Regions from separate parts of the Streptomyces sp. NPDC002640 genome, predicted to be linked through region 4. Evidence: riboswitches for the same ligand, from Rfam matches in the RefSeq annotation. Region 4 holds a riboswitch; each other region holds the start of a gene.
The links. Region 4 has a riboswitch for cyclic di-AMP ahead of ACWD3O_RS04450 (transglycosylase SLT domain-containing protein). Riboswitches for the same ligand answer to the same signal wherever they lie in the genome.
Positions count from the first base shown of each region.

Region 1: it holds a riboswitch for cyclic di-AMP, as region 4 does, so the genes downstream of both, ACWD3O_RS05110 (transglycosylase family protein) here and ACWD3O_RS04450 (transglycosylase SLT domain-containing protein) in region 4, are expected to answer to the same signal.
Region 2: it holds a riboswitch for cyclic di-AMP, as region 4 does, so the genes downstream of both, ACWD3O_RS00055 (M23 family metallopeptidase) here and ACWD3O_RS04450 (transglycosylase SLT domain-containing protein) in region 4, are expected to answer to the same signal.
Region 3: it holds a riboswitch for cyclic di-AMP, as region 4 does, so the genes downstream of both, ACWD3O_RS26790 (M23 family metallopeptidase) here and ACWD3O_RS04450 (transglycosylase SLT domain-containing protein) in region 4, are expected to answer to the same signal.

Region 1 covers NZ_JBSFVZ010000003.1:82,829-90,552, reverse strand. Annotated here, with positions in the region: gene ACWD3O_RS05130 (SurA N-terminal domain-containing protein) at 1-393, shown strand, start outside; gene ACWD3O_RS05125 (nucleoside triphosphate pyrophosphohydrolase) at 454-1,434, shown strand; gene ACWD3O_RS05120 (cytochrome P450 family protein) at 1,891-3,162, shown strand; gene ACWD3O_RS05115 (transglycosylase family protein) at 3,330-4,586, shown strand; cyclic di-AMP (ydaO/yuaA leader) riboswitch at 4,813-4,980, shown strand; gene ACWD3O_RS05110 (transglycosylase family protein) at 4,985-5,680, shown strand; gene eno (phosphopyruvate hydratase) at 5,955-7,235, shown strand; gene ACWD3O_RS05100 (septum formation initiator family protein) at 7,420-7,724, shown strand, end outside.
Region 2 covers NZ_JBSFVZ010000001.1:11,372-19,095, reverse strand. Annotated here, with positions in the region: gene ACWD3O_RS00070 (dihydrofolate reductase family protein) at 1-542, shown strand, start outside; tRNA gene ACWD3O_RS00065 (tRNA-Met) at 592-665, shown strand; gene ACWD3O_RS00060 (PP2C family protein-serine/threonine phosphatase) at 817-1,953, shown strand; cyclic di-AMP (ydaO/yuaA leader) riboswitch at 2,230-2,368, shown strand; gene ACWD3O_RS00055 (M23 family metallopeptidase) at 2,379-3,413, shown strand; gene ACWD3O_RS00050 (aldo/keto reductase) at 3,507-4,451, shown strand; gene trmB (tRNA (guanosine(46)-N7)-methyltransferase TrmB) at 4,581-5,342, opposite strand; gene ACWD3O_RS00040 (MFS transporter) at 5,537-6,961, opposite strand; gene ACWD3O_RS00035 (asparagine synthase-related protein) at 7,610-7,724, shown strand, end outside.
Region 3 covers NZ_JBSFVZ010000023.1:126,675-134,398, forward strand. Annotated here, with positions in the region: gene ACWD3O_RS26780 (MBL fold metallo-hydrolase) at 1-1,043, opposite strand, end outside; gene ACWD3O_RS26785 (SGNH/GDSL hydrolase family protein) at 1,197-1,997, opposite strand; gene ACWD3O_RS26790 (M23 family metallopeptidase) at 2,267-3,106, opposite strand; cyclic di-AMP (ydaO/yuaA leader) riboswitch at 3,111-3,275, opposite strand; gene ACWD3O_RS26795 (tyrosine-protein phosphatase) at 3,717-4,514, shown strand; gene ACWD3O_RS26800 (DUF6126 family protein) at 4,557-4,682, opposite strand; gene ACWD3O_RS26805 (helix-turn-helix domain-containing protein) at 4,679-5,320, opposite strand; gene ACWD3O_RS26810 (aspartate aminotransferase family protein) at 5,520-6,899, opposite strand; gene hpnH (adenosyl-hopene transferase HpnH) at 6,896-7,724, opposite strand, start outside.
Region 4 covers NZ_JBSFVZ010000002.1:391,653-399,376, forward strand. Annotated here, with positions in the region: gene ACWD3O_RS04435 (VOC family protein) at 1-122, shown strand, start outside; gene recQ (DNA helicase RecQ) at 260-2,116, shown strand; gene ACWD3O_RS04445 (HAD family hydrolase) at 2,212-3,051, shown strand; gene ACWD3O_RS04450 (transglycosylase SLT domain-containing protein) at 3,072-3,584, opposite strand; cyclic di-AMP (ydaO/yuaA leader) riboswitch at 3,590-3,761, opposite strand; gene ACWD3O_RS04455 (polyprenyl synthetase family protein) at 4,193-5,203, shown strand; gene nuoN (NADH-quinone oxidoreductase subunit NuoN) at 5,418-7,079, opposite strand; gene ACWD3O_RS04465 (NADH-quinone oxidoreductase subunit M) at 7,076-7,724, opposite strand, start outside.

The sequences.
Region 1 (7,724 bases), on a different contig from region 4:
CGCTTCACCGTGCAGGGCATGGTCCTGGACCGGGTGCTGCACCACGCCGCCGAGGAGGCGGGGGTCACCGTCTCCCGCAAGGAGGTCCAGGACCTGCGGACCAACCTGGAGCGGCAGCTCGGCGGCCGCCAGGGTCTGGAGACCACCTGGCTCCAGCAGTACGGCGTCGCCCCCGAACGGCTGGAGGAGAACCTCCGCCTCCAGGTCGCGGCGAGCGAACTGGCCCAGCGGCTCGGCACCGCGACCGACACCCCCGAGTTCGGCAAGGCGCTCGCCGCGTCGTCCAAGGACCTCGGCGTGGACCTCAACCCGCGCTACGGCACCTGGGACGCGGAGAAGAGCGCGCGGGCGGACCTCAAGACCCCGTGGGTGCGGGACGTCGAAGCCGCCTGACGGACCGGGCCGGCGGACCGCGGGGCCAGGGGTGTCGCACCGCTGCGTTACGTTCGAAGGGTGAACGTCACCAGCTCAGAGGACGCCCCCGGCCGCGTCGTCCTGCTCACCACCAGCCACCGCGTCGCCCCCGGCCTGCTGTCCTGGCCCGCCTGGAGCGTGCTGCGCGAGGCGGACCGGGTTCTCTGCGCGGACGGCGCGCACCCGCAGCTCCCGTACCTCCGCGAGGCGGGGGTGTCGGTGGAGGAGGCGTCCCTCTCCGCCCCGGACCTGGTCGACGCGGCGGCCGGCGGGCGCACGGTGGTGGTCGTCGCCGGCGGCGAGGGCGAGCCCGCGCTGACCGACGGGCTGGCCCGGATGGCCGGCTCCGGCCGCGTGCGGATGCCCGACCTGGAGCTGCTGCCCGCCTCCTACGACCTGCCCGGCGCACGGCTCCTCGACCTCGTCCAGGTCATGGACCGGGTGCGGGCCGACTGCCCGTGGACCTCGCAGCAGACCCACGAGGGCCTCGCCAAGTACGCGCTGGAGGAGGCGTACGAGCTGGTCGAGGCGATCGAGACGGGCAACCGCGAGGAACTGCGGGAGGAACTCGGGGACGTGCTGCTCCAGGTGGTCTTCCACGCCCGGATGGCGGAGGAGGACGAGGAGGAGCCGTTCTCGGTGGACGACGTGGCGGGCGGGCTGGTCGCCAAGCTGATCCACCGGCACCCGCACGTCTTCGGCGAGGAGTCCGCGGCGACGCCGGAAGAGGTCGAGGAGCACTGGCTGCGGACCAAGGCGGTGGAGAAGCAGCGGTCCTCGGTCACCGAGGGGGTGCCGCTCGGCCAGCCGGCGCTGGCGCTGGCGGCGAAGCTGGCCTCGCGGGCGCGCAAGGCCGGGCTCGAGGCGCCACTGCCGGCGGGGGAGGGCGTGGGGTACGAACTGCTGACCCTCGCGGTCCGCGCGGAGGCGGCCGGGGTCGACCCCGAGTCCGCGCTCCGCGCGGCCGCCCGCGCCTACCGCGACGCCATCCACGCGGCGGAGGCGACCCCCACGCCCTGACCTCGCCCCGGGGGTGTTCCGCGCCGCGTGAGGTGCGGGCCGCGCTCGAACCAGGGCAGGCCCCCACCGGGGCGAGGCCCCGCCGCCCCTCGGCACGAGCGCGGTGGTGCGGGCCCCGCCGCCCGGCGAGCGGCCGTGCCCCCGGGCGGCCGTGCCCGGGCGGCCGACGAGGCACGGCCAGCCCTCGCGCGCCCCCGCGAGCCGACCGCTCGGGAGCGGGGTCACCTCGGCCGAGGACCGCCGCGCCGCCCGACAAGGCCCGCGGCGGCGGACGGCGCCTGGGCACGCGGCGAGGCACGCGCGACCCGAGGCGGCACGGGCGGCACCGCGGCGGCACCCGGGGGCGGCACCGAACCGGCACCGCACCGGAACCGCCCGCCCGCGCCCCCGCGCCGCCCGCGCCCCCCCCGCAGGTCCGCGTGAGGACCGCTCCGCGCGCCCGCGTACCGTCGTGGGGTGAACGAGCCGCACCCCGAACCGTCCGCCCCGGAACTCTTCACCTGGGAGTTCGCCACCGACCCGTACCCCGCCTACGCCTGGCTCCGCGAGCACGCCCCCGTGCACCGCACCCGGCTGCCCAGCGGCGTCGAGGCCTGGCTGGTCACCCGGTACGCCGACGCCCGGCAGACCCTCGCGGACCCCCGGCTGTCGAAGAACCCCGCGCACCACGACGAGCCCGCGCACGCCCGGAACAAGACCGGCATCCCGGGCGAGCGCAAGGCGGACCTGATGACGCACCTGCTGAACATCGACCCGCCGGACCACACCCGTCTGCGCCGCCTGGTGTCGAAGGCGTTCACCCCCCGCCGCGTCGCGGAGTTCGCCCCCCGCGTGCAGGAACTCACCGACACCCTGATCGACGGGTTCGCCGCACGCGGCAGCGCCGACCTGATCCACGAGTTCGCGTTCCCGCTCCCCATCTACGCGATCTGCGACCTGCTCGGCGTCCCCCGCGAGGACCAGGACGACTTCCGCGACTGGGCGGGCATGATGATCCGCCACGGCGGCGGCCCGCGCGGCGGCGTGGCGCGGTCGGTGAAGAAGATGCGCGGCTACCTCGCCGAGCTGATCCACCGCAAGCGCGAGGCGCTGACCGCGGAGCCCGCGCCCGGCGAGGACCTGATCTCCGGCCTGATCCGCGCCTCGGACGAGGGGGAGCACCTCACCGAGAACGAGGCCGCGGCGATGGCGTTCATCCTGCTCTTCGCGGGCTTCGAGACGACCGTCAACCTGATCGGCAACGGCGCCTACGCCCTGCTCACGCACCCCGGGGAGCGCGAGCGGCTCCAGCGGTCGCTGGCGGCGGGCGACGAGAGCCTGCTGGAGACCGGCATCGAGGAACTGCTGCGCTTCGACGGCCCCGTGGAGCTGGCGACCTGGCGGTTCGCCACCGAGCCGCTGACCGTCGGCGGACAGCGGATCGCGGCGGGCGACCCCGTCCTGGTGGTGCTGGCGGCGGCGGACCGGGACCCGGAGCGGTTCGCCGAACCGGACACCCTGGACCTGTCCCGGCGCGACAACCAGCACCTGGGCTACGGACACGGCATCCACTACTGTCTCGGCGCCCCCCTGGCCCGGCTCGAGGGCCGAACCGCCCTCGCGACCTTGCTCACTCGACTCCCCGACCTCCAACTGGCGGTCGATCCCCAGGAGTTGCGGTGGCGGGGCGGGCTGATCATGCGTGGCCTGCGAACTCTTCCGGTCGAGTTCGCCCCCGAGCAGGACTGAAGTGGAAGCAACACTTCGACAGTTCCGTGACGTTCGTGTGTTCCTTGCGACATCGAGTTGTGACGAACGTTGATCACCGGCTAACTTCCCGCACAGACGCGACGACCCCTGCGGCGGGATGCCGGCCGGGTCGGCGCGGCCCCTGTAGTCGACGAAAGGCCACCCGCATGCTCTCCGGAAACGGTCGTCACCGCCGCCCCCGTCAGGCGCCGGCGGTCGTCGTCGCGGCCGGCGTGACCGGTTCCGCACTCGCCCTCCCGCTGTTCGCGGCCTCCAGCGCCGGCGCGGCCGAGGGGGCCACCTGGGACCGGGTCGCCGAATGTGAGAGCGGGGGCGCCTGGAGCGCCGACACCGGCAACGGGTTCTACGGCGGTCTGCAGCTCTCCCAGGACCAGTGGGAGGACCACGGCGGCCTGTCGTACGCCTCCAACCCGTCGGAGGCGAGCCGCTCGCAGCAGATCGCGGTGGCCGAGCGGATCCTCGCCGAGCAGGGCGCCACCCCGTGGCTGGCGTGCGGTGCCATGAACGGTCTGCGCGAGGACGGCCCCGCCGCCGAGGTGGACACCGGCGTGGACGCGTTGCGGACCGGCGACGTGACCGGCCCCGGCGCCTTCGACGGCTCCGCCTCCGGCTGGGGTTCCGCCGGCGGCGACCTGAACGGCACCCGTGACACCGGCAATGCGGACAAGAGCGACAACAGCGGCAACGGCGACAAGTCGGGCGCGGTGGACGGCGAGGCGGGCGACGCCCGCGGGCAGGCGCGCTCCGGCGAGGGCGCGAACGGCGCCCTGGGTCACGGCTTCTTCCCCGGCGCCGGCTCCGCGCAGGACGGCGGCCTCCTGGGCCTCGGCCAGGACCTCGGTCTGGTGGACACCGGCACCGGCAGCCCGGTGATCCCGGACCTGCCCGAGACCGGCGAGGGCCAGAACGGCCAGAACGGCAACGGCGGCGACACCGGCAAGGACGACACCGGCAAGGGCGGCACCGGCCAGGACGAGAGCGGCCAGGGCGGCTCCGGCGAGGACACCCCGGTCCGCGGCGACGGCGGCGAGCAGGACGGCACCTCGGGCGAGGACCCGTCGGACGAGGACCCGCTGTTCGGCGGCGGCGACGGCCCCCTCTTCCAGGACGACACTCCGCTGTTCGGCGGCGACGCCGCCCAGGAGGAGAGCACCGGGTCCTCCTCCGGCTCCGGCCGCCACCGCGGCCCCAGCGCCGAGGAGACCGGCACGGGGTCCGGCTCCTCGGGCCGGCACGCCGCCCCCGCGGACACCTACCAGGTGCGGGGCGGCGACAGCCTGGTCTCCATCGCCAAGTCGGAAGGCGTCAAGGGCGGCTGGCGCGCCCTCTACGAGGAGAACCGAGACCTGATCGGGAACGACCCGAACCGCCTGGTCTCGGGCATGGTCCTCACCCTCCCGTAGCGGCCGGGGCGACGGACGGAGAAGGGCGAAAGGCGGGCAAAATCGGGGGAGTTACCCGCCTTTTCGTCCCGGAATGTCTGATTCCGGAGAAGTGAGAGATGGGTCTCATAAGACCTGATCGTCTTTGAAATCCCGGCCGCGGCATGGCTAACGTCAAACCGCTCGCTCCAGCGGGCCCCGGCGGCCGTCACGCCTAATCCTGCCAACGGCCGTACGGGACATGTCGTCGCGTCATGCGCCGTAGGCAGGAGCGGGGGAACCAGGTAAGTGCCGGCCCGGTGGTCAGACCGCCGGAACGGCTAGGGGTGAAGCCGCGCACCGAGAGGTGTGCGGCCGGGCGACCCTCATAGCCCGAACCCGACAGCTCACCTCGTAGGCGTCGGTGAGGGGATACCTCCATGTCGTTTACCTGCCAGGGCAAGCACCGTCGTCCGTCCAAGGCCAAGCGCGCTCTCGCCGTCGCCGGTCTCACCGGCGCGGTCGTGGCCGCCCCGCTGCTGACGGCGGGCACCGCGTCCGCCGCCACCGAGTCCGAGTGGGACGCCGTCGCCCAGTGCGAGTCGGGCGGCGACTGGTCCATCAACACCGGCAACGGCTTCTACGGCGGTCTGCAGTTCACCAGCCAGACCTGGGCCGGCTTCGGCGGCACCCAGTACGCCGCCCAGGCCAACCAGGCCACCAAGGCCCAGCAGATCGAGATAGCCGAGAAGGTTCTCGCCGAGCAGGGTCCGGGCGCCTGGCCGCACTGCGGCACCGGCCTCTCCAGCGCTCCCTACCAGGGCGGCGCCGCCGAGGCCCCCGCCCAGGAGGCCCCGCAGCAGGAGGCTCCGGCCCCCGCGCCGCAGGCCGAGGAGACCCCGGCCCAGCCCGCCAAGGCGGAGCAGCCGAAGAAGCAGGAGAAGGTCACCACGCCCACCGGCGAGAAGGTCCTCAAGGGTGACGGCGAGTACAAGGTCGTCAAGGGCGACTCGCTCAGCCTGATCGCCGAGGAGCACGACATCAAGGGCGGCTGGAAGAAGCTCTTCAAGCTGAACAAGGACGTCGTCGAGGATGCGCGCCTGATCTACCCGGGCCAGATGCTCCACCTGAGCTGACCGGTCACCGGTCCGCCCGTCGCACGAACCCCCGCCCCCGGGCGCGTCACCACGCGCCCGGGGGCGGGGCCGTTTCCGGCGGATCCGCCTCCGGGGCTTTTTGTTTCGAGCCGGAACAATTAATCTCCTGTTACCCCTCCGTACAGGGGGTGACCGGCTGGCCGATCCCGCCCGGCCGGTTAGGCTCGGTCTCGCAGAGCCACGGAGGCTGTGCACCCCGTGCCGGACCAGGTGGTCCGGCGCCACCCGCGTCACATCCCAGAAGGAGATGCTCGTGCCGTCCATCGACGTCGTCGTAGCCCGGGAAATCCTGGACTCCCGAGGCAACCCCACGGTCGAGGTCGAGGTCGGCCTCGACGACGGCAGCACGGGTCGTGCCGCCGTCCCGTCCGGCGCCTCCACCGGTGCCTTCGAGGCCATCGAGCTTCGCGACGGCGACAAGAACCGCTACCTCGGCAAGGGCGTCGAGAAGGCCGTCCTCGCCGTCATCGAGCAGATCGGTCCGGAGCTCGTCGGCTACGACGCCACCGAGCAGCGCCTGATCGACCAGGCGATGTTCGACCTGGACGCCACCGACAACAAGGGCTCGCTCGGCGCCAACGCCATCCTCGGCGTCTCCCTCGCCGTCGCCCACGCCGCCGCCGAGGCCAGCGACCTGCCGCTCTTCCGCTACCTGGGCGGCCCCAACGCGCACCTGCTGCCGGTGCCGATGATGAACATCCTGAACGGCGGCTCGCACGCCGACTCCAACGTGGACATCCAGGAGTTCATGATCGCGCCGATCGGCGCCGAGTCCTTCTCCGAGGCCCTGCGCTGGGGCACCGAGGTCTACCACACGCTGAAGAAGGTGCTGAAGACCAAGGGCCTGTCCACCGGCCTCGGCGACGAGGGCGGCTTCGCCCCGAACCTCGGCTCCAACCGCGAGGCCCTGGACCTGATCCTCGAGGCGATCAAGGAGGCCGGTTACACCCCCGGCCAGCAGATCGCCCTCGCCCTCGACGTCGCCGCCTCCGAGTTCTACAAGGACGGCAAGTACCTCTTCGAGGGCAAGGAGCGCTCCGCCGCCGAGATGACGGAGTACTACGAGGAGCTCGTCGCGTCCTACCCGCTGGTCTCCATCGAGGACCCGCTGTTCGAGGACGACTGGGACGGCTGGAAGGTCATCACCGAGAAGCTGGGCGACAAGGTCCAGCTCGTCGGCGACGACCTCTTCGTCACCAACCCCGAGCGCCTCGGCCGCGGCATCGAGGAGGGCGCCGCCAACGCCCTGCTGGTCAAGGTCAACCAGATCGGCTCCCTGACCGAGACCCTGGACGCCGTCGAGCTGGCCCAGCGCAACGGCTTCAAGTGCATGATGTCCCACCGCTCCGGCGAGACCGAGGACGTCACCATCGCCGACCTCGCCGTCGCCACCAACTGCGGCCAGATCAAGACCGGCGCCCCGGCCCGCTCCGAGCGCGTCGCCAAGTACAACCAGCTGCTGCGCATCGAGGAGATCCTCGACGACGCCGCCGTGTACGCCGGCCGCAGCGCCTTCCCGCGCTTCAAGGGCTGACCCGCCCGACGGCCCCTCGCGTGCCCCCGGAGCCCCGGCTCCGGGGGCACGCCCCTGTCCGCGCCCCACGGCGTCCCGGCGTCACGTACCGTGTGCGGGGAAAGAGCAGGAAAAGCACGTACGGCACACGGCACACGGCACACGGCACGCCGCACACGGCACGCCACGGGGAGGCGCGGAGAAGATGGCGCAGAACCGGGACCGGTTCTCCACGACCACCCGGCTGCGGCTGCTCGGTGAGCAGACCGCCGCCCGCGTCTACCGCTCCCAGACCCGCCGTCAGGCACGCCGTTCCCGGCTCACCGGCCGCGCCGCGCTGCTCGCCCTGGTGCTGTGCACCCTGGTCGTCGCCCTGGCCTACCCGACCCGGCAGTACGTCTCCCAGCGCGCCGAGGTCGCGAAGCTGGAGGAGGAGCGCGACGCCGCCCGCGAGCGGGTGAAGGACCTGCGCGACCTCAAGGCGCGGTGGAAGGACGACGCGTACGCCGA
Region 2 (7,724 bases), on a different contig from region 4:
AGGAGACCCGGCCGGTGGGTGACATGGTGCTGGCCCGCTACCGGCCCGTGGCCCCGGGCGCCGGCCCGCTCGCCTCGGCCGCCGACCGCCACTGGCTCGCCGTCGCCTGCGACCTGGCCGAGGAGTGCCCGCCGTCCACGACCGCGTTCAGCGTCGGGGCCGTGGTGGTGGCCGAGGACGGGACCGAGCTGGCCCGGGGCCACTCCCGGGAGGGCGGCGACCCGGTGGTGCACGCGGAGGAGGCCGCGCTGGCCAAGATCGACCCCGCCGACCCGCGGCTTCCCGCGGCCACCGTCTACAGCAGCCTGGAGCCCTGTGCCCGCCGGGCCTCCCGCCCGGCGCCGTGCGCCCGGCTGATCCTGGACGCCGGGGTGCGCCGCGTGGTCACCGCCTGGCGCGAGCCCGACACCTTCGTCCCCGGTGCGGACGGCAGCGGGGTGCTGGCCGCGGGCGGGGCCGAGGTGGTGCTGCTGACCGCTTACCCCGAGCTCGCGGAGCGCGCGAAGGCGCCCAACCGGCACCTGCTCGGCGGGTCGGCGTGAACCGATTCGCTTTTCCCCGCAGGTATGTCGTACAGTAAAGACACAACGACGCGGGGTGGAGCAGCTCGGTAGCTCGCTGGGCTCATAACCCAGAGGTCGCAGGTTCAAATCCTGTCCCCGCTACTGAAGGCTCAGGGCCGGAATCCTTTCAGGATTCCGGCCCTGAGTGTTTGCGTCTGCACGTCCGCACGTCTGCCCGTCCGCTGGGCGCCGCTTCAGCCGGGCGGAGGCCCAGCGGTCGCCGGTTCCGGCCGGGAGCGGAACCATGGAGGGCATGCTGCGGCGAGGCGGACCGGTGGACCCGGCGGTCGAACCCCCCGCCGTCGGACGCCACCGGCGGTGGGTGCACCACGCGCGGATGTTCCTGCGCGTGCTGCCGTTCCTCACGCTGCTGTTCGGCCTGGCCTACGACCGGGTCACCCCGCCGGACGTGACCCCGGTGCCGTTCTTCGCCGCCGCGCCGCTGATCGCCGCCCCCCTCTACACGCTGCGCGCCACCCTGGTGATCGGGCTGCTGTCGGTGGTCTGCACGGTGACGGTGCTGCTGTTGCGCGACGCGCTCTCGGCGGCCCAGTTCGCCACCGAGCTGCTCACCGTCGTCATCGTGTCCGCCCTGGCCGGCGTGGTGAACACCGTCGTCCGCCGGGGGGACGTACGGCTCGCCTCCGCCCGGGAGATGGCCGAGACCGCGCAGCGGGCGGTGATGCCGCAGCCGCAGACGCGGTTCGGCGCGCTGCACGTCGCCTCCCGGTACGAGGCCGCCCAGCAGGAGGCGAACCTCGGCGGGGATCTCTACGCCGTGCAGGACACCCCCTACGGCGTGCGGCTGATGCTGGGCGACGTGCGGGGCAAGGGGATGACCGCCGTCGCGGCCGTGGCGGTGGTGGTCGGCGTCTTCCGCGAGGTGGCGGAGCGGGCCCCCACCATCGAGGAGTGCGGCCACCGGATGGACCAGGCGGTGATGCGGGAGCGGGAGCGCCGGGGGGTGGAGCTGGAGAAGGCCGAGGGCTTCGTCACGGCGGTCTTCGCCCAGTTCACCCGCGACGGCCGGACGGTGCAGGTGGTCAACCACGGCCACCCGCCGCCGCTGCTGCTGGAAGCCGGGACCGAGCCGCGGTACCTCGAGGTGGGGGAGCACGGCGGGCCGCTCGCCCTCGGCGAGCTGGTCGGCCCGGCCCGGTCGGGGTCCCCGGTGGAGGTGCGCCCGGGCAGCATCGTCCTCTTCTACACGGACGGCCTGACCGAGGCCCGGGACGCCGACGGCGTGTTCTACGACCCGGTCGAGCGGCTGAACGGCAGGGTGTTCCGCGAACCGGAGGAGTTGCTGGGCTTCCTGACCGAGGACGTGGCCCTGCACGCGGGGGGCGACGTGGAGGACGACATGGCGCTGCTCGCCGTGCGCTGCGGCTGACCCGGAGGGACGGGGCCGTGGGCGCGCCGGAGCGGGCCGGGACGGGCTGGAACGGGTTACGGGCGGGTCGGGTGGGGCCTGCGGGGTGCGTGGTGATCAAGCCAATCCGGTCGGTGACGTGTGATCGAAGCCATGTCCGTTTCGCCCTGTTCGGTATCCATAGGTTCGGGCCAAAGCGTCGGGTGATGTGAAGGAACGGCTTGGAATTGAGCCACCGCTTCTATTAACGTTCGATAACGCAGCGCGCGGCTGTCCCAGCCGTCACAAGCGACGGCTCCGTGCGCTCTGCCGAATCCCGCAAGGGAACCGGGGAACCATTTTTGGGGTGAATCGGGCGTATCGCTGTATACGCGCGTAGGAGACCTTCCCGCTCCGAACCCGTCAGCTAACCCGGTAGGCGAACGGAAGGAAAGGAGAACGCCCCCGTGGCGTCCAACCGCCCTGCCCCTGATCTGGCTTTCGTGCCGAGCCGGCGTGAAGCTGTCGACGCGTACGGCCCCGCCACCGCCTTCGCCGACCAGGCTTCCCACGAGGAGTGGAACCCCAGCGAGGGATCCGTCCAGAGAGGCCGCCACCGGGTAACCAAGCAGCGCGGTCTCGCGCGGAGTTCGACCGTCCTCGGCGTGGGCGTGATCGCCGCCGTCGGCGCGGGGGGCATGGCCACCGCCGCCCCCGGCAAGGCTCCCGTGCAGATCACCATGCCGAACATGCCGTCGCTCGACCCGGTCACCTCCCTGCTTCCCGGCGGGTCCGAGGGCGAAACCGTGGCCGACGACGCGCCCAGCGTCCTTGGTGAGATGGGCGTCGCCCCCGCCGAGACCGCGTCCTCCGGCGACGCCGGCGAGGCCCTGCGCGCCCGCATCATGGCCCAGGCCGCCCAGCAGCAGGAGGAGGCCGACGCGCAGGCCGAGCAGGAGGCCCAGGAGGCCGCCACCCGGGCCGCCGCCGAGAAGGCCGCCAAGGAGAAGGCCGAGGCCGAGGCCCGCGAGGCCGCCGCCGAGAAGGCCGAGCAGGAGGCCAAGGCCAAGGCCGAGGCCGAGCGTCTCGCCAAGCTGGCCACCCAGTACGTCGCGCCCGCCGCGTCCTACACGGTCACCTCCACCTACATGCAGGCCGGCTCCATGTGGTCGTCCGGCTACCACACCGGTCTCGACCTGGCGGCCCCCACCGGCACCCTGCTGAAGGCCGTCCACTCGGGCACCGTCACCGAGGCCGGCTGGTCCGGCTCGTACGGCTACCGGACCGTCCTCACCCTCGAGGACGGCACCGAGATCTGGTACTGCCACCAGTCCTCGATCAACGTGAGCGTCGGCCAGAAGGTCACCACCGGTGACGTCATCGGCCGCGTGGGCGCGACCGGCAACGTCACCGGCCCGCACCTGCACCTCGAGGTGCACCCCGGTGGCGGGGACGGCGTGGACCCGAGGGCCTGGCTGGCCGACCGGGGCGTCAACCTCTGACCTTCCCCGCCCGCCCGGCGGTGTCACGACGGTGTTCTGACGGAGTGTCGGAGGGCCGGAATGACCCGCCGGGCGGGCGCGTTGTCCACGGACATGACTGAACTGCGCAAGCTGGGCACGTCCGGACTCGAGGTCTTCCCGCTCGCCCTCGGCGGCAACGTCTTCGGCTGGACCGCCGACGAACGGGAGTCCTTCGCCGTCCTCGACGCGTACACCGAGGCCGGCGGCAACTTCGTCGACACCGCCGACTCCTACTCCGCCTGGGCCGACGGCAACGAGGGCGGCGAGTCGGAGACCGTCATCGGCCGGTGGCTGAAGGCCCGGGGCAACCGCTCCGAGGTGGTCGTCGCCACCAAGGTCAGCCAGCACCCGCAGTACCGCGGCCTGTCGGCCGCCACCATCAAGGCGGCTGCGGAGGCCTCGCTGCGGCGACTGGGCACCGACCACATCGACCTCTACTACACGCACTACGACCAGCCCGACACGCCGGTCGAGGAGATCCTGCTCGCCCTCGACCAGCTCGTCCGCGAGGGCAAGGTGCGGGCGATCGCCGCGTCCAACATCAGCGCCGAGCGGCTCCAGGAGTCGCTGGACTTCTCCGAGCGCGAGGGCTACGCCCGCTACGTGGCGCTCCAGCCGCACTACAACCTGGTCTCCCGGGACACCTACGAAGGTCCGCTGCGGGACGTCGCCGAGCGGGCGGGGCTGGCCGCCGTCCCCTACTACGCGCTGGCGTCCGGGTTCCTGACCGGCAAGTACCGCCCCGGGGCCGCGGTGGACAGCCCGCGTGCGGCGGGTGCGGGCAAGCACCTGGAGAGCGAGCGGGGCCGACGGGTGCTGGACGCGCTCGACGCGATCGCCGGGGCGCACGGCGCTGCGGTGGCCACGGTCGCGCTGGCCTGGCTGGCCTCCCGGCCGACGGTGGTGGCGCCGATCGCCTCCGCGCGCACGGCGCAGCAGCTGCCGGACCTCACGGCGGTGGCGAACCTCCGGCTCAGCGAGGCGGAACTGGCGCGCCTGGACGAGGCCTCCGCCTGACCCGGCGCCGCGGTGGCCGCGGCCCGCGCTGTTGCCGGGGCCCGCTCTGTTGCCGCGGCGCCGGCGGTTGTCCCGGCGTCGGCGGTCGCCCCGGCTCCGGCGGTCGCCCCGGCTCCGGCGGTCGCCGCGTCAGACGCGGCGGAACAGCAGGTCGCGGACGACGTGCCCCTTGTCCAGCCCCTGCCCCTCGAACCGGGTGAGCGGGCGGAACTCCGGGCGGGGGGCGAATCCGCCGTCGGGCCGGGTGTTCGCGAAGCGGGGGTGCGCGGTCAGCACCTCGAGCATCTGCTCGGCGTACGGCTCCCAGTCCGTGGCGCAGTGCAGCACGGCGCCCGGGCGCATCCGGGTGGCGGCGAGGTCCAGGAACTCGGGCTGGACCAGCCGCCGCTTGTGGTGCCGCTTCTTGGGCCAGGGGTCCGGGAAGTAGACGCGGAGCCCGGACAGCGCGTCGGGCGTGAGCATCTCGCGGAGCAGGATGATCGCGTCGCCGTTGGCCACGCGGACGTTGGTCAGTCCGCCCTTCTCGGCGAGGCCGAGCAGGTTGCCCTGGCCCGGGGTGTGGACGTCCACCGCGAGGATGTTGGTCGACGGGTCGTCGGCGGCCATCTGGGCGGTCGCCTCGCCCATGCCGAAGCCGATCTCCAGCACGACGGGGTGGCCGTTGCCGAACAGGTCGGTGAGGTCGAGGGTGCGGCGGCCGTCGATGTCCAGGCCCCACAGGGGCCAGAGGCGGTCGATGGCGTCGGCCTGGCCGGTGGTGACACGGCTGCGGCGGGGCTGGAAGCTGCGGATGCGCCGCTCGAAGTGGGAGCCGGCCGGGTCGGGCTGCGGTCCGTCCGGGAACCGGGGGGTTCGCGGGGGGCGACGGTGGGAGTTCAGGTCGTCAGACACAATGCCCCGAGTTTACGGGCCGCCCACCCCCGGCACCCCGCACCACCCTCGCCGACGACACCACCCTCGCCGACGACACCACCCTCACCGACGACCCACCGCGCGGGCCTGCCGCCTCCGCCGTCCCGCGCGGTTCGCCGCGCGAGCCCACCCCGCCGTCGCGCGGGCGCGCCTTGCCCGCGGAGGGCGTGACGTCAGGCCGGGGTGCCGAGGAGGGGGCGGGCCCGTTCGCGTAACTCGACGACCCGCGGCTCGTCCCCGTACGGCTCGAGCCGCGTGAGCAGATCCCGCACGTACTCCGTCGTCCGCGCGGACGAGATCCGCCCGGCGACCTCCACCGCCCGCACCCCCTGCTCGCACGCGGCGTCCAGGTTCCCCGACTCCAGCTCGGCCACCGCCGACACCACCAGCCGCAGCCCGTGCGACCGCACGTACTCCTCCGTCGGCTGGGACAGCGCCTGCTCGGTGAACCGCCGTACCTGCCCCGGCGCCTTGAGGTCCCGGTAGCACTCCGCTGCGTCGGCGCAGAACCGGTCGTAGCCGTAGAAGCCGAGCCAGCTCGGGTCGTTGTCCCCCTCGCGGGACCGCTCCAGCCAGCTCTCGGAGGCCTTCAGCGCCGTCCCCGCCGCCGCCGCGTCGCCCGCCCTGGCGTGGGCCCGCGCCTCGACCAGGCGGAAGAAGCTCATCGTGCGGGCCGTGGCCAGCCCCCGGTTGCGCTCCACGGCCGCCTGGGCCAGGTCGACGCCCTCGTCGCCGAAGCCCCGGTAGGTGGCCTGGAGGGACATGGACGCCAGCACGTACCCGCCCAGCGGCACGTCCGCCGCCGCCCGCGCCAGCCGCAGCGCCTGGATGTAGTAGCGCTGGGCGGCCTCCTGCTGCCCGGTGTCGAAGGCCATCCAGCCGGCCAGCCGGGTCAGCTCCGCGCTGGCGCCGAAGAGGGCCCGCCCCACGTCGTCGGAGTACGAGCCCAGCAGCAGCGGCGCCGCCTCGACCCGCAGGCACTCGGGGACCATGGAGGACCGCCAGTCCCCGCCGCCGTACTTGGAGTCCCACCGCCGCGCGTCCTCCGCCGCCTCCCGCAGCTTGCGGACGTCGCTGTGGCCGACCTTCAGCGGCGCGCCGGAGCCCTCCACGGCCGCGGCCTCGCGCGCCACCGAGGTGTCGGCCGGGGATATGAGCCACCGCGAGGCGGGCGTGGCGTACGCGGACACCGCGAAGGAGCCCGCCAGGGACTGCCAGATGCCGCCCGAGCCCGCCCGGCGGCCGGCCAGGTCGAGACGGTAGAGCTCGGTGGCGGACTTGACGGCCTGCCCCACGTCGCGCGGGAAGGCCAGTCCCACCTCGGGCGTGGGATCTGCGTCCGCCAGCCCGATCTCGTGCAACGGGACCGGCCGGCCCAGCTTCTGGCCGATCGCCGCGGCGATCAGATGGGGCGCCGCGCCCTGCGGCACCATTCCCTTGGAGACCCAGCGCGCCACGGACGTCTTGTCGTAGCGGAGTGTCAGGCCGCGCTGCGCCCCCAGGTCGTTGACCCGCCGTGCCAGCCCCGCGTTGCTGATTCCCGCGAGGGCGAGAACGGCGCCGAGCTTCTCGTTCGGCCCGCGTTGCTCCCTGGACATGGTCACCCCTCGGCAGAGACGGCTGCCGCGGTTGGCATAAACCCGCGGCATTCGTAAACCCAGCGTAGTTCTCCGAATCCCATGCGTTAAGGGGCATAGTTCCCTATGGCGAGATTGCTGCCCGTGCGGGAGTACGGACCGTGTCCACGTGCTCCCGGTGTGTGGCCGTGCGCCCGGCCGTGCGCTCTGCATCGCCGGCCCGGGGAGGGGTTCCATGGGTGGTGCGTGGGTCGGCCCGCTGTACTGGATCCAGCGGGCTGGGGGACACCGCCGCCACATCCCCGCGGGCGGCGGACCGGTCCGGGAGGCGCAGCCCGCCTCCCGGACCGTGCGTCACCCCTCCGTATGTACGGAGAGTGTGCACGGGCCTTTGCAATCCACGCACGAGCGGCGTAATTGGCTGAAAATATGCCCCCTGTGGAGGGGGGTTTCCCGGCCTCCCGCCAGGGATTTGGCGGCGCATCGGGTGGCCCGCGGGGGCGCGTCAGGGGGCGCATTCAAGTCGCCCCGGTCAGGCGCCCTCCGACCGGGTGGCCGGCGTCGTGCGTACGGAGGGCGCGTCGGCATGCCTCCGTGACACTCCCTTCGTGGCAGCATGGTGCACAGGTTCGCTCGTGCACTGGTTGTCCACAGCCTGTGGAGGCGTCGATGCGGTGGTTGGTGGGATGGAGCAGTGCCGCCGCAGGCCAACGGCCGCCCGGCTACGACCTGTTCGGTGATTACGGCGATCCGGGCCTCGACGGCCGGCCCGGCCGGGTCGCCG
Region 3 (7,724 bases), on a different contig from region 4:
CCCGCCTCCTCGGCCGCGTCGCGCGCCCACTCCGCCGGTTCCGCCCAGGGGTGGAGGGCGAGGTTGAAGGTGCCCCAGTGGATCGGCAGCAGGATCCCGCCGGGGGCGCCGCCCTGGAGGTCGAGGTGGGCGCGCAGGCCCTCCTCGGGGGTCATGTGGATGTCCGGCCAGTGCTCGGAGTACGCGCCGAGCTGGATCATGGTGACGTCGAAGGGGCCGTGCTCCGCACCGATGTCACGGAAGCCCTCGAAGTAGCCGGTGTCGCCGCTGTGGAAGACGCGGTGCCGGTCCCCCGCCACGCACCAGGACGCCCACAGGGTGTGCTGGGTGTTGCGCAGGCCGCGGCCGCAGAAGTGGCGCGCGGGGGTGGCGGTGAGGGTGATGCCGCCGACGCGGGTGGACTCGTGCCAGTCGAGTTCGCGCAGCCGGTCCGCGGGGACGCCCCAGTGCTCGAGGTGGGCGCCGACGCCGAGCGGGACGGCGAACAGGGTGTCGGTGCCGGTCAGTGCCTTGATGGTGGGCATGTCGAGGTGGTCGTAGTGGTCGTGCGAGATGACCACGACGTCGACCGGCCCGAGGGCGGCGAGCGGTACGGGGGCGGGGTGGAGGCGCCGGGGGCCCGCGAAGGTGACCGGGGAGCAGCGCCGGCCCCAGACGGGGTCGAACAGCACGCGGTGGCCGTCGATCTCCGTCAGCACCGTGGAGTGGCCGAGCCAGGTGACGCGCAGCCCGTCGGCGGGCGGGGTCGCCAGGTCCTCGAGGGTGGTGGGGTGCAGGGGCACGGGCCGTGCCGGGGCGCGCAGGGCGCGGGCCTCGCGGTCGAGGAAGCCCTTGGCGAGCTCGCGCCGGGAGGCGGGCGCGGGTGTGGTGCCGACCGGTCCGGCCGGGTTGCGGAAGACGCCGTCCGCGAAGTGGGGCGATGCCTGGATACGGGCCAGCCGCTCGCCCCGGGGCTCCGCCCCGAAGGACTCCGGGCGCAGGCCGCGCACCAGGGACGCGCCGGCGGCGGAGACGGATCGGGAAGGGGAACCGGTGTCGCTCACGGGTGGCCTCCAGCCGTGCTGCCTGTCGGGGTGTCCACGTTCCTGCTCATGCTCCTACGGACGCCGGGGCGCCGCCCGGCGTTGTCCGGGGACGGGACCGGACGCACGCGCGGCGGCCGCTCCCGCCCCCGCCGGGCGGCGGGAGCCCACGGCTCAGACGGCCCGGGTGAGCCAGGACTTGAGGTTGTCCAGGGCCAGCGCGCCCTTGGCGACGACGGTGTCGCCGGAGGACTCGCCCCGCAGCCGGCGCCCGATCCACGGCACCAGGTGTTCGCGCGCCCAGTGCACGTCGTCGAGGCGGACCTCCAGAACGCCCCGCTGCGGCAGGGGCGGCCAGGGCTGCTCCGGGTCGGCAGGGACGTCGAGGCCGAGGACCTGGCCGGCGCGGAGGGCGACCCGGGTGTGTCCCTCGGCGGAGAGGTGCAGCCGGTCGCTGTCCCAGGCGCGGCGGTCCTGGACGCTCCGCAGCGACCAGAGGTCCAGGACCCGGCAGTCGTAGCGGTCGGCGATGGCCCGGACGTGCCCGTTGTACGTGGCGATCTTGCCCCGGAGGTGCTTGAGCACCGGGACGCCGCGGGTGTCGAAGCCGGTCGCGACCAGGACGGTGCCGGCCGCCGAGGCGAGTTCGGCGACGGCCTTCTCGAAGCGCTCGGCCACGTCGTCGGGGTCGGTGCCGGGGCGCAGGATGTCGTTGCCCCCGGCGCAGATGGACACCAGGTCGGGGGCGAGCCCGCGGACCTGGGGGATCTGGTCGGCCGCGACCTGGTCGAGCAGCTTCCCGCGCACGGCGAGGTTGGTGTAGCCGAACTCGCCCTCGGGGCGCAGGTCGGCGAGGAGCACCGCGAGGCGGTCGGCCCAGCCGACGAACGTCCCGTCCGGTCCGGGGTCACCGACGCCCTCGGTGAAGCTGTCCCCGACGGCCACGTACGACCCGATCGACCCGATCGACCCCATCACTGTTCTGCTGTCATTCTTCGAATCGTCTGCCACATCGAGGCATCCTCCCCCTTCGGATGTGAGCTACGCGACCGTAGGGAGGGGTTGACGGGCGGTGAGATAGGCCACTCGTCAACTCTTTCCCAACAGCGGAATAAACGTGGGCCGTTGCGACAGGGTGCGGGCACGGGCCGCCCGGCTTCCTCGCCGGGACGCGGCGAGGGCCGTGCCCCCGGTCGGGGAGCACGGCCCTCGGTTCGCGCGCAACCGCGAGGCCCCGCAGGGGATCAGCCCAGGCTGACCCCGTGCGAGCGGAGGTAGCCGACCGGGTCCACGTCGGAGCCGTAGTCGGGCGAGGTGCGGACCTCGAAGTGCAGGTGCGGGCCGGTGACGTTGCCGGTGGCGCCGGACAGGCCGATCTGCTGGCCGACGGTCACGGTCTGCCCGGCGGAGACGGACAGCTGCGACAGGTGGGCGTACTGGGAGTACATGCCGTCCTGGTGCTGGATGACGACCTGGTTGCCGTAGGCACCGCCGTTGCCGGCGGAGACCACGGTTCCGGCGGCGATGGACTTCAGCGGGGTGCCGGTGGGCAGCGCGAAGTCGACGCCGGTGTGGTAGCCGCTGGACCACATGCTGCCCGCGGTGCGGTAGGCGGTGCCCAGGGCGGCGTCCGCGGGGGCGGTGTAGCCGCCGACGTTCGCCGCGTCGGCGACGGTCGTCTTCGGCGCGGCGGCCTTGGGGGCGGTGGCCTTGGCCTTGGCGGGCTGCTGGGCGGCGGCCTTCTTGCCGAGCTCCAGCTCGGTGCCGGGCTTGATCAGGCGGGGGTTGTCGCCGACGACGTCACGGTTGATCTTGTACAGCTGCTTCCAGCCGCCGGAGACCTTCTTCTTCTCCGCGATCTTCGACAGCGAGTCGCCCTTCTTGACCGTGTAGGTCTCGGCGGCCGTCTTCTTCGCGGCGACCGGCAGGCTCTGGGGGGCCTGCTCCGGGGCGGCGGCGTGGGCGCCGGTGGCGCCGAACAGGGGCAGGCCGAGGGCCATGGCGCCCGTGCCGGCGACGGCGATGGAGCGGGTGAGGCGCTGGACGCCGGTGGGACGGCGGTGCTTCTGACGCTTCGCGGGCATGACGTTGTCCTCTCCGTCGCCTGCGAGGTGAGCTGTCGGGTGCGGGCTGGAGATGCCCGGCCGCGCTGGGCGCGGCTTTACCCCTAGCCCGTTCCGGAGACCGGAACAGGCGCGTACCTGTGGGTCCCCCGCTCCTGCCGTGCTCGGGTTACTCGGGTGAGTGTGAGGATCCGGTCGGCGGCAGGATTCGGCGTCCGCCCGGATCGGATCGTGAACGTATGCGACCGGTGCGCAAGCGGACAAGCGCGGGATTTCCACGAACGTGCATTCTTTGTGATCACTTGAGGGCAAAACGGTCACAGAGAGTCGCCACCGCGACCACATCTCCCGCTGCGCACACGGGAGTTGCACCATGGGCACCGACGACGCTCGGTCACCGATATGAGGCTGCTCACCTGCCCACCGCCCCACATCCCGCCCCGCCAGGGCAAGTTACGCAATACCTGGACAAATGACTTTTGGGGGCTATGTCCGTAATGCGATTTTCGTGCATGCCGACTCTCGTGGTGTCCGGGTGACGGCACCCTCCTGGTCCCGCGGAGCCGTGTCGTATCGTCAGGACGCACCCGTCGGTTGCCGCGGCCGACGGGGCCCAGTGGGAGGAGCCACCGTGACGCACCAGGTCCCGTCGACCGAGCCCCAGCTCGCCGGAGTGCGGAACTTCCGGGATGTGGGCGGCATGCCCACCACGGACGGCCGCAAGGTGAGGAACGGCGTGCTGTTCCGCAGCGGCCACCTGGCGAGCGCCACCGCCGAGGACGCCGCCTTCCTCGCCTCCCTGAACCTGCACACGGTCTTCGACTTCCGCAACGACGCCGACCGGAGCCTGGAGGGCCCCGACATCACGCTGCCGGGGGTCCGCGAGGTCCGGCTGCCGCTCTCCGACCCCGCCGACGGCGCCGAGTTCTGGAAGCGGGTCCGCCGCGGCGGCATCGACGAGCTGCGTCCGCTGCTGGGCGACGGCCGGGCGGAGCAGCGCATGATCGCCTCCTACCGGGCGACCATCCTCACCCGCACCGACGAGCACTCCCGGGTGCTGCGCTCCCTCGCCGAGGACAGCGTGCCGGCGCTGATGCACTGCTCGGCCGGCAAGGACCGTGCGGGCCTGTCGATCGCGATCACGCTGCTGGCCCTGGGCGTGGAGCGGGACGCCGTCACGGAGGACTACCTGAAGTCCGGGGCCGAGCACCGGCGCTACAAGCTGCACCGGGGCGGCGAGTCCTCGGACCCGTACACGCCGGAGATCACCGAGCTGCTGAGCCCGCTGTTCGACGCCCGGCAGGAGTACCTGGGGGCGGCCTTCGAGACCATCGAGGAGACGTGGGGCGGCGTCGACGCCTACCTCGCGGAGGGTCTCGGGGTGACGCCGGAGCTGCGGGCGCGGCTGCGCGAGCGGCTGCTCGACTGACCGCGCGGAGGGGCGGGCCCGTCGGGCCCGCCCCTCCCCCGCTCAGTTGGCGCGGGCGCCCGCCTCGAAGAGCAGCCAGATGAAGCCGGCGAAGAGGTGGCCCGCCACGATGTAGACGAAGAGGCGGATCCACAGGGCACGGGGGAACTTGTCCTCGATGTTCTTCACGACGTCCCTCCGGACGGGGTCGGGTGGCCCGCGGTCGCCTCGGGTCCGAGGCACAGCGCGGCCGTGGGGCTCTGCAACAGGGTGTGGACGAACAGGAGCCCGGCGCCGTCCGGGCCCTCGGCGGCCAGGCGGTGCGGGGTGAGCGAGTCGAAGTGGGCGCTGTCCCCCGGCCCCAGCAGGTGGGACGTGTCCCCCAGGTGCAGGCGGAGCCGTCCGGTGAGGACGTGCAGCCACTCCTCGCCCGGATGGACGCGGACCACCTGGTCCTGGGGGCCGCCGCGGTGCGGGATGCGGACCCGCAGGGCCTGCATGGCGCGGCCGGGCGCCCCCGCCGGCCAGTAGCTCCACCCCCCGGCACGGGTCTCCAGGGCGTCGGCGCCCCGGACCACCGACTCGCGGTCGGGGGCGGTCTCGCCGAGCAGTTCGGAGACGGTGGTGCCGTAGACCCGGGCGAGGCCGAGGAGCACGGGGAGGGAGGGCTGCCGGTGGCCCGTCTCCAGACGGGAGAGGTGCGCCGGGGAGAGGTCCGCGGCCCGGGCCGCGGCCTCGAGGGTCAGGCCCGAGCGGTGACGGAGCGCGCGGAGCGTCGGAGCTACGCTGGGAAGGTCTCCCGGGGGGCCGGGAGTCGCGGCGGACATACCGCCATTCAGCCACGGACTTGCCCCAGGGGCAAATCTCTTGCCCCAGAGGCAAACCAAGCGGGCAATCCACACCGTCAGACCACGCGGGCAGATCACGCGGGCAACAGACGCGGGCAGACCACGCACCGCCCTTGCGGCGCCCCAGGGCTCCCCGTCGTCCGTGCGAGCCCTCCCCGGCGGGCGGGGCGGCGCGTCCTCAGCGGTTGGCGACCGCCTGTCGCATCAGGTGGCGCCCGAAGTCCCACACGAGCCCGCCCTCGTGCGCGTCGTCCATCACGGCCGTGAACGCGGTCACGAACCGCTCCACCTCCCGCTCCCCGATGATCAGCGGCGGAATGAGCTTGATCACCTCGAGGTGGTCGCCGGAGACCTGCGTGAGGATCCGGTGCCGCCGCAGCAGCGGGCCGACGACCATCTGCGCGAAGAGCCCCTTCCGCGCGGCCTGCAGCATCGCCCACCGGCCGCGCAGCTTGAGCGAGCGGGGCCGGCCGAACTCGATGCCGATCATCAGTCCCCTCCCCCGCACGTCGGCGAGCAGCTCGTACCGCTCGGTGAGCGCCGCCAGCCGGGACCGCAGGAGCTCCCCCGTCGCCCGCGCGCCGGCGACGATCTGGTCGTTCTCGATCACCGAGAGCACCGCGAGCCCCGCCGCCATCGCCTGGGCGTTGGAGCCGAAGCTGGCGGAGTGGACCAGCACCCGGTCCAGGGAGGAGTACACCTTCCGGAAGATCCACTCCTTCCCCAGCGTCGCCCCGACCGGCACGTAGCCGCCGGAGAGCGCCTTGGCCACGCACACCAGGTCCGGTTCCACGCCCTCCTCGTGCTGGTGGGCGTAGAAGTCCCCGGTGCGCCCGAGACCGGTCTGCACCTCGTCGGCGATCAGCAGCGCCTTGTGCCGCCGCAGCAGGTCCTGGGCCGCGCGCAGGTAGCCCGGCGGCGCCTCGTGCACGCCCTTGCCCTGGACGGGCTCGACGATCAGCGCGGCCACGTCGCCCCGGGCCAGCTCCCGCTCCAGGGCCCCGAGGTCGCCCAGCGGCACGGCGGTGTCGGGCAGCAGGGGGCCGAAGCCGTCCCGGAAGCCCGCCTCGCCGTTGACCGACAGGGAGCCGGTCGTCAGGCCGTGGAAGGAGTGGTCGCAGTGCAGGATCCGCGGCCGTCCGGTGGCCCGGCGGGCGAACTTCAGGGCGGTCTCCACCGCCTCGGTGCCGCTGTTGCAGAAGAAGACGCGCTCCAGGTGCGGGCTGTGGGCGAGCAGCCGCTCGGCGAGGAGGCCGGGCAGCGGCGGGCAGTCGAAGCGGGTGAGGTCGGCGAGTTGGGCGTCGAGGACGTCGTGGAGCGCCTTGCGGACGACCGGGTGGTGGCGGCCGAGGCCCATCACGCCGAAGCCGGCCAGCATGTCCAGGTAGTCGTTGCCCTCGGCGTCCCAGAAGTACGCGCCCTCGGCCCGTTCGTACACCTTGTCGAAGCCGAGGGTGCGGAGCATCCGCGGGAGCTGGTGGTTGAGGTACCGCTCGTGCAGGGCGTACCGCTCGCCGGACCGTTCGGCGAGCAGGGCGGCGAGGTCGAACCCGGTCACGGCCGCGGTTCCGCGGCGGCGACGGCGGCCGGCTCCGCCGCCTGCGGCCGGTTGGCCCTGTTGGTGGCCACCGTGTCCCGCAGGGCGCGCAGGGACTCCTTGAGGGACCCCATGGTGGCGAGGACGGCGGTGGGCTCGTACCCGCAGTGCGCCATGCAGTTGGCGCAGCGCGGGTCCTTGCCCCGGCCGTACTTCTCCCAGTCGGTGTCCTCGACCAGCTCGCGGTAGGTGGGGACGTACCCGTCGCTCATCAGGTAGCAGGGGCGCTGCCAGCCGAAGAGGGAGTAGTTGGGGATGGCCCAGGCGGTGCAGTCGAAGTCGGCCCGGCCCTCGAGGAAGTCGAGGAAGAGCGGCGAGTGGTTGAGCCTCCAGCGCCGGCGGTTGCCGCCGGAGAACGCCTTGCGGAAGAGCTCGCGGGTCTGCTCGACGCCGAGGAAGTGTTCCTGGTCGGGTGCCTTCTCGTAGGCGTAGGCGGGCGAGATCATCATCTCGTCCACCTGGAGGTCGTCGTTGAGGTAGTCGAGCACCTCGACGACGGTCTGCGGGGTGTCGGTGTTGAAGAAGGTCGAGTTGGTGGTGACCCGGAAGCCGCGCGCCTTGGCCTCGCGGACCGCCGCCACCGCCTCGTCGAAGACGCCCTCCTTGGCGACGGAGGCGTCGTGCCGCTCGCGCAGGCCGTCGATGTGCACGGCGAAGGCGAAGTAGCGGGAGGGCTCGAAGAGGTCCAGCTTCTTGCGCAGCAGCATGGCGTTGGTGCACAGGAAGACGTACTTGCGGCGGGCCACGAGCTGGCGGACGATCTCGTCGATCTGCGGGTGCATCAGC
Region 4 (7,724 bases):
GCGCCGCCGAGGTGGAGCGGCTCACCTCCCTGGGCGCGCGGGTGCTGCGCGAGGTCCGCGAGCAGGGCGGCGCGTGGACGGTGATGTACGACCCCGAGGGCAACGAGTTCTGCCTCCACTGAGCCTGTCGCCGGCCCCGCGCGTTCCCCGGGTTCGCGCGGGCCTGTGGAAAACTCCGGGCCCGTCGGTCCGTCCCCCTATGGTGGAGGCAGGGCTACGGACGGCAGGGACAGGCGGTACAGGTGTGACCACGGCAACCATGACGGAGACGGACGCGGACGGACCCGCGGAGACCCCGGCACTCGAGACGCTGCGCAGGGTCTTCGGCTACGAGTCCTTCCGCGGCGAGCAGCAGGCCGTGGTCGAGCACGTCGTCTCGGGCGGGGACGCGGTCGTCCTGATGCCCACCGGCGGCGGCAAGTCCCTCTGCTACCAGATCCCCGCCCTGGTCCGCCCCGGCACCGGCGTGGTGGTCTCCCCGCTGATCGCCCTGATGCAGGACCAGGTCGACGCCCTGCGCGCGGCCGGCGTGCGCGCCGGTTTCGTCAACTCCACCCTGGACCTCGACGAGCAGCGGGTGGTGGAGGCCCAGTTCCTCGCCGGTGAGCTCGACCTGCTCTACCTGGCCCCCGAGCGGCTGCGACTGGAGTCCACGCTCAACCTGCTCTCCCGCGGCCGGATCTCCCTCTTCGCCATCGACGAGGCGCACTGCGTCGCCCAGTGGGGCCACGACTTCCGTCCCGACTACCTCGCCCTGTCGGTGCTGGGCGAGCGCTGGCCGGACGTCCCGCGGATCGCCCTGACCGCGACGGCCACCCGGGCCACCCACGAGGAGATCACCCGCCGGCTCGGCCTCGGCTCGGCGCGGCACTTCGTCGCCGGGTTCGACCGGCCGAACATCCAGTACCGGATCGTGCCCAAGGCGGAACCGAAGAAGCAGCTCCTGGCCTTCCTGCGCGAGGAGCACCAGGGCGACGCCGGCATCGTCTACTGCCTCTCCCGGAACTCGGTCGAGAAGACCGCCGAGTTCCTGACCTCCCACGGCATCGACGCGGTGCCGTACCACGCGGGCCTGGACTCCGGGACCCGCGCCCGCCACCAGGCCCGGTTCCTGCGTGAGGAGGGCCTGGTGGTCGTGGCGACCATCGCCTTCGGCATGGGCATCGACAAGCCGGACGTGCGCTTCGTGGCCCACCTGGACCTGCCGAAGTCGGTCGAGGGCTACTACCAGGAGACCGGCCGCGCGGGCCGCGACGGACTGCCGTCGACGGCCTGGATGACCTACGGCCTCAACGACGTCGTCCAGCTGCGGAAGATGATCCTGTCGGGCGAGGGCGACGAGTCCTTCCGCCGCCGCGCCGAGGCCCACCTGGACGCCATGCTGGCCCTGTGCGAGACGGTGCGGTGCCGCAGGGGCCAGCTGCTCGCCTACTTCGGCCAGGAGGCAGAGAAGGAGCACTGCGGCAACTGCGACACCTGCCTCAGCCCGCCGGAGACCTGGGACGCCACGGTGGCCGCGCAGAAGGCGCTGTCCACCGTGGTCCGGCTGGACCGTGAACGGCGCCAGAAGTTCGGCGCCACCCAGATCACCGACATCCTGCTCGGCAAGCGCACGGCCAAGGTGATCCAGTTCGACCACGACCAGCTCTCGGTCTTCGGCATCGGCGAGGACCTGGCCGAGGGCGAGTGGCGCGGCGTGATCCGCCAACTGCTGGCCCAGGGCCTGCTGTCGGTGGAGGGCGAGTACGGCACGCTGGTGCTGACCGAGGGCAGCGCCGCCGTGCTGCGCGGCGAGCGGCAGGTGCCGATGCGCAAGGAGCCCAAGAAGGCGCCCTCCGCCCGTGGTGAGCGCAAGGCCAAGGCCGCGGCTGCCGCGGCCGAGCTGCCCGAGGAACTCCAGCCGGTCTTCGAGGCGCTGCGCGCGTGGCGGGCCGAGTGGGCCCGTGAGCAGGGCGTCCCCGCCTACGTCGTCTTCCATGACGCCACGCTGCGCGAGATCGCGGCGGCCCGCCCGTCCTCGGTGGACGAGCTCCGCGGGATCAGCGGCATCGGCGAGAAGAAGCTGGCCACCCACGGCGAGAGCGTGGTCGAACTCCTGGCCTCGCTGGACGAGTGATCGCTCAGATGAGATGACCAACGCCCTATTGCACACATCACGCTGAGCTGTCAACCCGTCACGGGGGCGCGCCGGAGGATCCGTATTCTCTGATCATGCCCGCACCCGCCGCCTATGCGCCCCCCTCCCGTGCGCTCCCCGCGTACGCGCTCGTCGCCACCGACCTGGACGGCACGCTCCTGCGTGACGACGACACCGTCTCACCCCGCACCCGCGCCGCACTGGGGTGCGCGGCCAGGGCGGGGGCCCGCCATCTGGTGGTGACCGGCCGCCCCGCGCCGCGGGTCCGCGACCTGCTCGCCGGCATCGGCGGCGGCTTCGCGGTGTGCGGCCAGGGCGCCCAGCTCTACGACGCCGACCGGGACCGCCTGGTGTGGTCGATGACCCTGGACCGGGAGCTGGCGGAGACCGCGCTCGGCAAGATCGAGGCCGAGGTGGGCCAGGTGTACGCGGCCGTCGACCAGGACGGCGTCCAGGGGCTCACGCTGATCGAGCCCGGCTACCGGATGGCGCGGCCGACGCTGCCCGCGGTGCGGGTCGGCCGGCGCGACGACCTGTGGGAGCGGCCCATCACCAAGGTGCTGCTGGCCCACCCCCGGCTGACCGACGACGAGCTGACCGCGGTGGCCGCCGCCGCGGTGGGCTCGCTGGCGACGGCGACCATGTCCGGCCCCGGCACCGTCGAACTGCAGCCGCACGGCGTCACCAAGGCGACCGGCCTGGCCATGGCGGCGTCCCGGCTGGGCCTCGGCCCGGAGGACGCCATCGCCTTCGGCGACATGCCGAACGACGTGCCCATGTTCAGATGGGCGGCCCACGGCGTCGCCATGGCCAACGCGCACGCCGACCTGAAGGCGGTGGCCGACGAGGTCACCACGACCAACGAGGACGACGGCGTGGCCGTCGTCCTCGAGCGGTTGTTCCCGTCCCCGTGAGCCACGGGTGACGGGGTCGGTCAGTAGGGACCGTTGACGTTGTCGATCGAGCCGTAGCGGTCGGCCGCGTAGTTGCAGGCGGCGACGATGTTGGCGACCGGGTCGAACGGCGAGGGCTCGGTGCCCTCGACGTGGTACGCGTCGAAGGTGGGGTCGATCACCTGCAGCAGCCCCTTGGAGGGGATGCCGTTGATCGCGTTGATGTCCCAGTCGTTGATGGCGAGCGGGTTGCCCGAGGACTCGCGCATCACGTTGCGGTGGATGCCCTCGTAGGTGCCCGGGATGCCGTTCTTCGCCATGACGGCGAGGGCCTCGCGGATCCAGCCGTCGAGGTTGTCCTGGGTGGCGGCCAGGTGAGTGACCTTGTTGCCCGGGGCGACGGCGACCTTGGCCTGGGCGGCCGAGGTCTGGGCGGCCGAGGTCTGGGCGGCCGGGGTCTCGGCGGCCCAGGCGCCGGTGGCACCCATGACCGGGGTGGCGACGACGGCCGCGGCGACGGCCAGGGCCGAGGCGGTACGGGTGAGACGGGACATTGCGCTCTTCCTTTCCGGCGCCTGCGAGGTGAGCTGTCGGGTTCGGGCCAGAAAGGCTGCCCGGCCCGTCGCCCTGGCGGGCGGCAGGCTTCACCCCGAGCCGTCCGGAGCGCGCTCCGGTCCGGCGGTGTACCTGGGTCCCCCGCTCCTGCCGTGCGTGGAATGGATCAGTGAGGACCGGACGGCGGCAGGACTCGGCGTTCCACCCGGCTGGCGCGAAACGTATGTGAGAGCGAATGTCCGAAACAAGTACGAACTCGGATGATCAAGACCCTTGATCATGGTTACGGGTGATTTGCCCCTCGCCCGCCCGCACCGGGCCACCCCAACTGGCTTTTGCCAGAGCCGAGTTCGGGCCAGCCGCCCCATCCATCCGGCCACCCGCTCCTGTGGCTCATGTCACGGATCAGCCGTTGGCCACCCAAAAGGAGTGAATGCGAAACTACCCGCACAACCCTTCTAAACCGGACAGGGGTGTCTCCGGCCATCTGGCGGGTGGGGGCTGTCGGTGATCGAAAGCTGACCGGATACGCTGAGTGGGGTGATGGCAATGACCTATCGACAAACCGTGTAACCGTCGACACACACCAGCAGACAGGAGACCCCTCGTGACCGTGGTCGGGCCGTTCGGGCTGAGGGTTCGGGACCAGGCGCTGGAGGCCGCAGTCCAGGCCGGCATGGCGGCCGTCGAGGAAGGTCTGCTCGAAGCCACCAAGAGCGAGGTCCCGTTCATCACCGAGGCCGCGCAGCACCTGGTGAAGGCGGGCGGCAAGCGGTTCCGCCCGCTGCTCGTGATGCTCGCCGCGCAGTTCGGGGACCCGGACGCCCCGGGCATCGTCCCCTCGGCCGTGGTCGTCGAGCTCACCCACCTCGCCACCCTCTACCACGACGACGTCATGGACGAGGCCGAGGTGCGCCGCGGGGTGCCCAGCGCCAACAGCCGCTGGAGCAACTCGGTCGCGGTCCTCACCGGCGACTTCCTGTTCGCGCGGGCCTCGCACATCCTGGCCGACCTGGGCCCGGAGGCGGTACGGGTGCAGGCCGAGGCGTTCGAGCGCCTGGTCACCGGCCAGATCCTGGAGACCGCCGGTCCGGCCGAGGGGCGCTCCCCCATCGACCACTACCTCGACGTGATGGCCGGCAAGACCGGCTCGCTGGTCGCGGTCGCCTGCCGCTTCGGCGCGCTGATGTCGGGCGCCGACCACCAGGTCGTGGACGTGCTGACCCAGTACGGCGAGCGGCTCGGCGTGGCGTTCCAGCTCGCCGACGACGTCCTGGACATCGCCTCCGAGTCCTCGGACTCCGGCAAGACCCCCGGCACCGACCTCCGCGAGGGCATCGCCACCCTGCCGGTGCTGCGCCTGCGCGAGCGGGTGGAGCGGCTGGGGCTGGCGGAGGACGTCGAGCTGTGCGAGCTGCTGGACTCCGACCTGACGGACGAGGCGCGGCTCGCCGAGGCGGTGGCGCGGCTGCGGGCCCACCCGGCGCTGGAGGAGGCACGGGCGGACACGGTGCGGTACGCGCAGGAGGCCCGGGCGGCGCTGACCCCGCTGCCGGAGTGCGAGGCGCGGACGGCGCTGGTGCACCTGTGCGACGCGGTCGTGCACCGGGCGGGCTGACCCGCCGCGGCCCCGGGCGGGCTGACCCCCGCCGCGGCCTCGGCCGCGCGACCCCTGCCGCGGCCCCGGCCGCGCTCCCCGCGTGTACGCCGAAGGCCCGGCTCCTGGTGGAGCCGGGCCTTCGGCGTGGATGCCGGCGCCTGGTGGGGCGAGCCGCCGTCAGGCGGCGGGTCGGCCTCAGGTGGCGGGCGCGCCTGCAGGTGCGGGCCGGCCGTCAGCGGACGAAGGTGCCTGCCGAGGTCGCCAGGTCGAGGAAGTACTGCGGGGCGACGCCCAGCACCACCGTGACCGCCACGCCGACCGCGATCGCCGTGGTCGTCAGCGGCGACGGCACCGCCACCGTCGGCCCCTCCGGCTTGGGTTCGCTGAAGAACATCAGCACGATCACCCGGATGTAGAAGAACGCCGCGACCGCCGAGGACAGCACGCCGACCACCACCAGCGGCGCCGCGCCGCCCTCCGCGGCGGCCTTGAACACGGCGAACTTGCCCGCGAACCCGGAGGTCAGCGGGATGCCCGCGAAGGCCAGCAGGAACACCGCGAACACCGCCGCCACCAGCGGCGAACGCCGCCCGAGCCCGGCCCACTTGGACAGGTGGGTGGCCTCGCCGCCCGCGTCGCGCACCAGCGTCACCACGGCGAAGGCGCCGACCGTGACGAAGGAGTAGGCGGCCAGGTAGAAGAGGACCGAGGAGATGCCCTCGGGCCTCGCCGCGATCACACCGGCCAGGATGAACCCGGCGTGCGCGATCGAGGAGTAGGCCAGCAGCCGCTTGATGTCGGTCTGGGTGATGGCGACGATCGCACCGATCACCATGGTCACCGCGGCCACCGCCCACATCACCGGCCGCCAGTCCCAGCGCAGGCCCGGCAGCACCACGTACAGCAGCCGCAGCAGCGCGCCGAAGGCCGCCACCTTGGTCGCCGACGCCATGAAGCCGGTCACCGGGGTGGGAGCGCCCTGGTAGACGTCGGGCGTCCACATGTGGAACGGCACCGCGCCGACCTTGAAGAGCAGGCCCATCGTGACCAGAGCGGCACCCAGGAGCAGCAGCGCGTCGTTGCCCATGGTCCCGGCGAGGGCCGGGCTGACGTCCTGGACGGTGCCCTCGACGACCTGGGCGATCCGGCCGTAGGAGACCGAGCCGGCGTAGCCGTACAGCAGGGCGATGCCGAACAGGGTGAACGCCGAGGCGAAGGCGCCCAGCAGGAAGTACTTGACCGCGGCCTCCTGCGACAGCAGCCGCTTGCGGCGGGCCAGCGCGCAGAGCAGGTACAGCGGGAGGGAGAAGACCTCCAGCGCGATGAACAGGGTCAGCAGGTCGTTGGCGGCCGGGAAGACCATCATGCCGCCGACCGCGAACATCAGCAGCGGGAAGACCTCGGTGGTGGTGAAACCGGCCTTCACGGCCGCCTTCTCGCCCTCGCTGCCGGGCACCGCCGCCGCCTGCGCGGCGAAGGAGTCCACCTGGTTGCCGTGCGCCGCCGGGTCCAGGCGCCGCTCGGCGAAGGTGAACAGCGCCACCAGGCCGACCAGCAGGACCACGCCCTGCAGGAACAGCGCGGGCCCGTCGACGGCGAGCGCGCCCTCGGCGGCGATCCCGGCCTCGGTGGTGGCGTAGCCGCTCACCGCCAGCGCCACCACGGCGGCGAAGCCGGCGGCGAGCGCGACGGCGGCGAGGAAGAGCTGCGCGGGGTAGCGGCCCCGGCGGGGCACGAAGGCCTCCACCAGGATGCCCAGCACCGCCGCGCCGATCACGATCAGCACGGGCGAGAGCTGCGCGTACTCGATCGTGGGGGCCTCGATCTTCGCGATCGGCTCGGCCGCGGGTGCGGCCAGGTCTGTCCACAGGCCGTGGACGGCTGATGCGCTCACTTGGCCGCCTCCACCTCGGGCTCGGGGTCGTGCTGCTGCACGTCGGACATGGTGTGCCGGACCGCCGGGTTGACGAGGTCCGTGAGGGGCTTCGGGTAGACGCCCAGGAAGATCAGCAGGGCGATCAGCGGCGCGACGACCGCCAGTTCACGCACCCGCAGGTCGGGCAGCTTGGTCAGTTCGGGCTTGACCGGGCCGGTCATGGTCCGCTGGTAGAGCACCAGCGTGTAGAGCGCGGCCAGGACGATGCCGAAGGTGGCGATGATCCCGACCACCGGGTACCGGGCGAACGCGCCCACCAGCACCAGGAACTCGCTGACGAACGGGGCGAGTCCGGGCAGCGACAGGGTGGCCAGACCGCCGATCAGGAAGGTGCCGGCCAGCACCGGGGCGACCTTCTGCACCCCGCCGTAGTCGGCGATCAGGCGCGAGCCGCGGCGGGAGATCAGGAAGCCGGCCACCAGCATCAGCGCCGCCGTCGAGATCCCGTGGTTGACCATGTACAGCGTGGCGCCGGACTGGCCCTGGCTGGTCATCACGAAGATGCCGAGGATGATGAAGCCGAAGTGGGAGATCGACGCGTACGCCACCAGCCGCTTGATGTCCCGCTGGCCGACCGCCAGCAGCGCCCCGTAGACGATGCTG